DNA from 3 places in the Paenarthrobacter sp. NPDC056912 genome. Region 2 is predicted to be linked to each of the others. Evidence: riboswitches for the same ligand, from Rfam matches in the RefSeq annotation. Region 2 holds a riboswitch; each other region holds the start of a gene.
What was found. A riboswitch is a leader RNA that binds a small molecule or an ion and turns the genes downstream of it on or off. The one in region 2 is predicted to bind glycine.
Positions count from the first base shown of each region.

Region 1: linked by a shared signal. The riboswitch ahead of cycA (D-serine/D-alanine/glycine transporter) and the one ahead of gcvP (aminomethyl-transferring glycine dehydrogenase) in region 2 are both predicted to bind glycine.
Region 3: linked by a shared signal. The riboswitch ahead of gcvP (aminomethyl-transferring glycine dehydrogenase) and the one ahead of gcvP (aminomethyl-transferring glycine dehydrogenase) in region 2 are both predicted to bind glycine.

Region 1 is NZ_JBHUCD010000001.1:359,489-361,750, forward strand. It holds gene ACFRJ9_RS01675 (FAD/NAD(P)-binding protein) at 1-928, shown strand, start outside; glycine riboswitch at 1,003-1,101, shown strand; gene cycA (D-serine/D-alanine/glycine transporter) at 1,246-2,262, shown strand, end outside.
Region 2 is NZ_JBHUCD010000016.1:4,522-6,783, forward strand. It holds gene gcvP (aminomethyl-transferring glycine dehydrogenase) at 1-921, opposite strand, end outside; glycine riboswitch at 1,085-1,182, opposite strand; gene ACFRJ9_RS16845 (TetR/AcrR family transcriptional regulator) at 1,275-1,814, opposite strand; gene ACFRJ9_RS16850 (MFS transporter) at 1,887-2,262, shown strand, end outside.
Region 3 is NZ_JBHUCD010000019.1:107,414-109,675, reverse strand. It holds gene gcvP (aminomethyl-transferring glycine dehydrogenase) at 1-1,250, opposite strand, end outside; glycine riboswitch at 1,400-1,498, opposite strand; gene ACFRJ9_RS19095 (PucR family transcriptional regulator) at 1,586-2,262, opposite strand, start outside.

The DNA.
Region 1 (2,262 bases), on a different contig from region 2:
CTCAACGCTTGGGTCCTTTCAACCCGCGGCTATCAAGGACCCTCAGCAATTCCTGGCAGACCTGGAAGATGCCCTGCAGCCGCATGCACACACCACGGCGAACTGGGAAAGCGATGTGGCCGACCTTGTGGAAAAGCACGTGGTTGCCTCGCGCCGACTGAACCTTCGTGGACTCGCGGCGCCGCTGGCCGGGAGATCTTTCGTGTCACGGCGGGATCTGGACACTGCGATCACGGCCTACCTCGATGATGACGCCCGGAGATCTGCCCTGGGCGAGTCGGACCCTGTGAAGATGGCGATCGGCGCCCTCCACACCGGCCGGGCGATCCTCAAGTCCGTGGTGGCTGACGGCGGAATCACGGACGAATCATGGCTGGCGGGACTGCGCGGATGGTTCGAGTCGTTCGTGGAAGGGCTGGCCAGTGGGGCGCCAGCGCTCCGCTCCGAGCAGTTGGCCGCCTTGGCGCGTGCCGGCGTCGTAAGTTTTATTGGACCGGACCCCAAGTTCAGCGTGGACCATGGCGCAAAGGTGTTCCGCGCGGCTTCTCCGTGGGTACACGATGTACCGGTGGAGGCGCGGACACTGATTGAGGCGATGTCGCCCGCGAACAGGGTGGGCATCAACGTGTCGCCGCTGCTGGAACAGCTCATGGCCGACGGTCTGGTGCGCACCAAGATCATGATGGGCGTGGAGGGGACGCCCATGCAGACCACCGGCCTGGACGTGGAACCACATCCTTACCGGCCGTTGGCAGCAAACGGATCCGTCACTAAGGACCTGTACGTCCTGGGCCTCCAGTTGTCTGCGTCCCAGTGGGGGACAGCCATCGCCGCAGAGGCGCGCCCGCTCACCGGACCGGCGTATGCCAGCGGGCAGCGGACCCTCCGCGATGCCGACGAGATAGCCCGTAGCATTCTGGGCCGCTAACGACGCGGGGTTGCGGCTGCCTCCAGCCTTCGTTACTGTGTGAGCTGCATCACCCAATTGGGTGTGCGCGCTTTTGATCCGCGGCGGGAGAGTCCTGCCGGTACATCCCGTCAGGCGCCGTAGGAGCAAACCCTCCCCAGGAATCTCTCAGGCCCATGTACCGCCGCGGCGAGGCAACTCTGGAAAGCAGTCCGGCATACGGGCTCACCGAAGGTGCAAGCAGGCCCATGCCTGCGGAAACTCTCAGGTCCACGTACAGAGCGGGGAGGAACCCGAATCAACGTGGCACCCCGTGCCGCCTGAACGATGGAGTTCCTTTGACGATTCAGCGCCCGCCTTCCAGCGATTCACCCCATCTTGAGCGCCAGCTCAGCAACCGCCACATCCAGCTCATCGCCATCGGCGGAGCGATTGGAACGGGCCTGTTCATGGGCTCGGGCAAGACCATCTCGGCCGCCGGCCCATCCGTCATTTTCGTCTACATGATCATCGGCTTCATGCTGTTCTTCGTCATGCGCGCCATGGGCGAACTGCTTTTGAGCAACCTGAACTACAAGTCCTTCAGCGACTTCGCCGCCGACCTGCTGGGTCCTTGGGCGGGGTTCTTCACCGGCTGGACCTACTGGTTCTGCTGGGTCATCACGGGCATCGCGGATGTGATCGCGATCGCCGGGTACTCCCAGGAACTCTGGCCGTCGCTTCCATTGTGGGTGCCAGGCTTGATCACCATCGGCATCCTCCTGCTCCTGAACCTGGCCACCGTGAAGGCCTTTGGCGAGACCGAGTTCTGGTTTGCCCTCATCAAGATCGTTGCCATTGCGGCCCTCATCATCGTTGGCTTGTTCATGATCTTCAGCGGCTTCCAGTCCGACGCCGGACCGGCCAGCTTCACCAACCTGTGGAGCCACGGCGGCTTCTTCCCGAACGAGTTCATGGGCTTCGTAGCGGGCTTCCAGATCGCCGTCTTTGCGTTCGTGGGCATCGAACTCGTGGGAACCACCGCTGCCGAGGCCAAGGATCCCGAGAAGAACCTGCCCAAGGCCATCAACTCCATCCCCATCCGCGTCCTGCTGTTCTACGTGGGCGCCCTCATTATCCTGATGTCCGTCACCCCGTGGACGCAGTTCGCCGCCGGACACAGCCCGTTCATCGCCATGTTCTCCCTGGCCGGCCTCGGCGCCGCAGCCACCATCGTCAACTTGGTAGTGCTGACCTCCGCCATGTCCTCGGCCAACTCAGGGATCTACTCGACGTCCCGGATGGTCTTTGGGCTCGCCCAGGAAGGTGACGCTCCCAAAGTGTTCGGTACACTCTCCAGCCGCAAAGTACCCCGG
Region 2 (2,262 bases):
GTCGTCCTTGGAAACGCCCACCAAACGGCCCGGCATGGAACGCTCAAGGCCCTTCTGGACGGCCATGTACGCGGCGTGCGGGCCGCCGAAGAACAGCGGAACGCCCAGGCGCTGCGCGGAACCAACAGCGATGTCGGCGCCCTGCTCACCCGGAGGGGTGATGAGCGTCAGAGAGAGAAGGTCGGCAGCGACGGTGACCAGTGCGCCGCGTTCCTTGGCTTCGGCAATGACGGCGGAGTGGTCGAACACGCGGCCCGAAACGCCGGGCTGCTGGAGGACGACGCCGTTGATGGCACCTTCCGGGAGGCCGAGGGAAAGGTCGGCGACCTCAACCTCAAAGCCGAGTGCTTCGGCGCGGCCCTTGACGATGGCGATGGTCTGCGGGAGGCAGTCGGCGTCGAGGACAGTCTTGCCGTCCTGGGCAGCCTTGTTCTTGTTGGCGCGGCGCATCATGAGGACGGCCTCGGCCACAGCCGTTGCTTCGTCCAGGAGTGAGGCGTTGGCGATCGGCAGGCCAACGAGGTCCTGCACCATGGTCTGGAAGTTCAGCAGTGCTTCAAGGCGGCCCTGCGAGATTTCCGGCTGGTAGGGGGTGTAGGCGGTGTACCAGGCCGGGGATTCAAGGATGTTCCGGCGGATCACGGGGGGCGTGACGGTGTCGTAGTAGCCCTGGCCGATCATCTGAACAGCCGTCTTGTTCTTGGATGCGAGCTTGCGCAGCTCGGCCAGGACCTCAACTTCGCTCAGCGCGTCCTGCAAGGTGAGGGCGACGTCCTGGCGGATGTCGTTCGGAACGGCGGTGTCGACCAGCGAGTCAACGGTGTCGTAGCCGACGGACTTGAGCATGGTCTCAATGTCGGCCTGGCGGCGGGCGCCGATATGCCGATCGACGAAGGTGGTGGAGGCAGAACTAACCGTCACGAAGGAACTCCAATACTTGGGCGGCGTTTGGGTACGCCACAGTGGCTCGGGTTCCTCCCCGCTCTGTATTGGACCTGAGAGTTTCCGCGCGTTGTTGGACAACTATCGCTTGCACCGTCGGTGAGCACAGCGCCCTAGGGCACTTGCTACTTTCCAGAGTTGCCTCGCCGCGGCGGTGCATGGGCCTGAGAGATTCCTGGGGAGGGTTTGCTCCTACGGCGCCTGCATCACTAGCCTGCAGGACTCTCCCGCCGCAGATCAAAGGCATGTTCAGTTATGCGCGGCGCCACTGACGGCACGCCACAAGGGTTAATTGTCCTACGCGGCGGGCGGCGCCGCAAATGGATGGCTCGCTACTTCCGCAGGCGGTCCAAGACTCCCAGCAGGATCTCGACGTCGGCCTCCCGCCCCGCTTTGCCGTCTTCCTGGCCACCTTCGAACATCGCATTGAAGTACAGGCCGTCGCCCATGTAACTGACGGCCTTGGCTACCTCCGGTCCGACGTCCTCGGCCAGCACGTCCAACCACTGCTTCTGGATGCCGGCGAACCTGCGTCGGGTCTCTTCGTGGGCTACCTCGGCCAAGCGGGTGGCGGCCACGAACGCACGGTCCATGGGTGTGCCGGCCCATAGCGAGGACCGGATGAAATACGCAGCGGACCCGTCCGGCGCGGCCTTCATCTGTTCGATGTCTTCCTGCGCCAATTGGTCCAGGCGCTCCAGCAAGGCACTGATCAGCGATTCCTTGTTGGGGAAGTGATAGAGCAGCCCGCCTTTGGATACCCCTGCCCGCTTGGCGACGGCGTCGAGCGTGGCAGCACGCTCCCCCACCTCGATGAGGAGTGCTTCATAAGCATCCAGGACGGCATCCCGGGCGACTGGTTTTCGTGGCATGTGTACATCATTCCCTAAAGGCTTGGGGGGTTCCATTTGAAACTGTACCGTCTGGACGGTACAGTAAGAGTCATGTTCTCGCCGTCCTCAACCCAAGCACCCCGTTCCGCTCAGCCCATCAAGGGCACAACAGCACCGTGGCGCGACTGGACGGCCCTGGCACTGCTGATGTTCCCGGTGCTGCTCGTGGCCGTCGACAACACCGCGCTCACCTTCGCCCTGCCGGAAATCGCCCGCTCCCTGGATGTGGGCGGCGTACAGCTCCTATGGATCGTTGACGCCTACCCGCTGGTGCTGGCCGCCCTCCTTGTGTCCATGGGCAACTTGGGCGACAGGATCGGACGACGGCGGCTGCTCCTGATCGGCAGCACGGGCTTCGCGGCGGTTTCGGCTGCTACGGCATTCGCCCCCTCAGCGGAATGGCTCATTGCCGGCCGCGCCGCCCTTG
Region 3 (2,262 bases), on a different contig from region 2:
GCGTCGATGATCCGCAAGTTGATGCCGCGAGCCTCGGCGGCGGCGATGACCTTGTCCGCCTTGCCCGGGACGCGGACGGTGAGGGTGTCGAAGAAGGAATCAGCGACGAGTTCGCGGCCGGCCTTCTTCAAGGCTGTGGCGAGGGTGCGGGTGTGGCCGTGGACGGTTTCGGCGATCGCCTTCAAGCCCTCGGGGCCGTGATAGACGGCGTACATCGAGGAGACGATGGCCAGCAACGCCTGTGCCGTGCAGATGTTGGACGTGGCCTTCTCGCGGCGGATGTGCTGCTCGCGGGTCTGCAGGGCAAGGCGGTACGCCGGAACGCCCGCGTTGTCCTTGGAGACGCCGACGATGCGGCCCGGAAGCGTGCGCTCCATGCCTTCGCGGACAGCCATGTAGGCCGCGTGCGGTCCGCCGAAGAACAGCGGCACGCCGAGGCGCTGCGCGGTTCCGACGGCGATGTCCGCACCTTGTTCGCCCGGAGGCGTGATGAGGGTGAGTGCCAGCAGGTCCGCAGCGACGGTGACCAGCGCGCCGCGTTCCTTGGCGTCAGCAATCACTGCGGTGTGGTCGAAGACGCGGCCGGAAACGCCGGGCTGCTGCAGGACGACGCCGTTGATGTCGCCGTCCGGGAGACCGGCCGACAGGTCGGCGATCTCGACCTCGAAGCCCAGCGCCTCGGCGCGACCCTGCACAATGGCGATGGTCTGCGGCAGGAGGTCTACGTCCAGGACGGTCTTGCCATCCTTGGCAGTCTTGTTCTTGTTGGCGCGGCGCATGAGCAGCACGGCTTCGGCCACGGCGGTGGCTTCGTCCAGCAGGGAAGCGTTCGCCACGGGCAGTCCGGTGAGGTCCTGGACCATGGTCTGGAAGTTGAGGAGCGCTTCGAGGCGACCCTGGGAGATTTCGGGCTGGTACGGCGTGTAGGCCGTGTACCAGGCCGGAGCTTCGAGGATGTTGCGGCGGATGACCGGGGGCGTGACGGTGTCGTAGTAGCCCTGGCCGATCATTTGCACGGCCGTCTTGTTCTTCGACGCGAGCTTCCGCAGTTCGGCCAGCACCTGAACTTCGGTAAGGGCTTCCTGCAGCTTCAGGGCAGTGTCCTGACGGATGGAATCGGGGACCGCGACGTCTACCAGGCCGTCGACAGAGTCGTAGCCGATGGCCTTGAGCATGGTGTCAACGTCGGCCTGGCGACGGGCGCCGATGTGCCGGTCCGCGAAGGCGGTGGGGGTTGATTTAACAGTCAAGAGGAACTCCATGATTCAGGCGCCCAATGAGCGCCACGATGATGTGGGGTTCCTCCCCGCTCTGTATTGGACCTGAGAGATTCCGCAGGATTGATAGCCTGCTTGCACCGTCGGTGAGTCCGGTTGCCCGGACTACTTTCCAGAGTTGCCTAACCGCGGCGGTACATGGGCCTGAGAGATTCCTGGGGAGGATTTGCTCCTACGGCGCCTGACTGGATGTACCGGCAGGACTCTCCCGCCGCAGATCAAAAGCGTTGCATCACCTTCAGTGACACGCTTCACACCATAGCGGGTACTTTTGATCTTGCGCAAGGCGAAGATTCGGGAGTGCGCCGTCAGTCCTTCATCGCTTCATGGATCTGCAGGGCGAACCAGAGTTGCGCCACCGTGGACGTTTCACCCATGTCCAACCCCGTCAGCTCACCGATTTTCCGCATCCGGTAGATGATGGTTTGCCGGTGCGCGAACAGGGCCGCGGCGGTCTTCTGCCACGAACGTTGCGAGTCCAAATACGTCCTCAACGTGACAATGAGATCGCCGTCCTGACGCTGTTCGTAGTCAAAAACCGGGCCCAGGAGGCGCCGAACCAGCGCCGTTCCCTCCTCAAAGCCCGTCAGGCCAAGCCACGACGGCCCTTGCGCATAGCGGGCCAAGCCCAGCTTGTTCGCCCGGGCCGAGCCGAGGGCCCACAGTGACTCCTGCAGCGCACGCTGGAGTCCGGCAACAGCGGCTGGAGCACTGATGCCGATCGTGGCGGTCGGGCCGGCGCAATGGCTCAACACCTCGTCAGCAACGTCCCCGGCAACCACCACGTGAAGCCTGTTGTTGCGCCTCAACGAGGCCGCCGAAACTCCGTGGCGCCAAAGCTCGACGTGCACGTTGGCCAGCCTGTCGCCGTCGTCCGCTGCGATCGAGGCGACCAGAAAATCCTGCGCAGGAACATCGAAAGCGGCCAGGCGGCTCTCAATATCCGCCGTCCCCAATCGGCCGTCGAAGGCTTGCAGCAGGAACT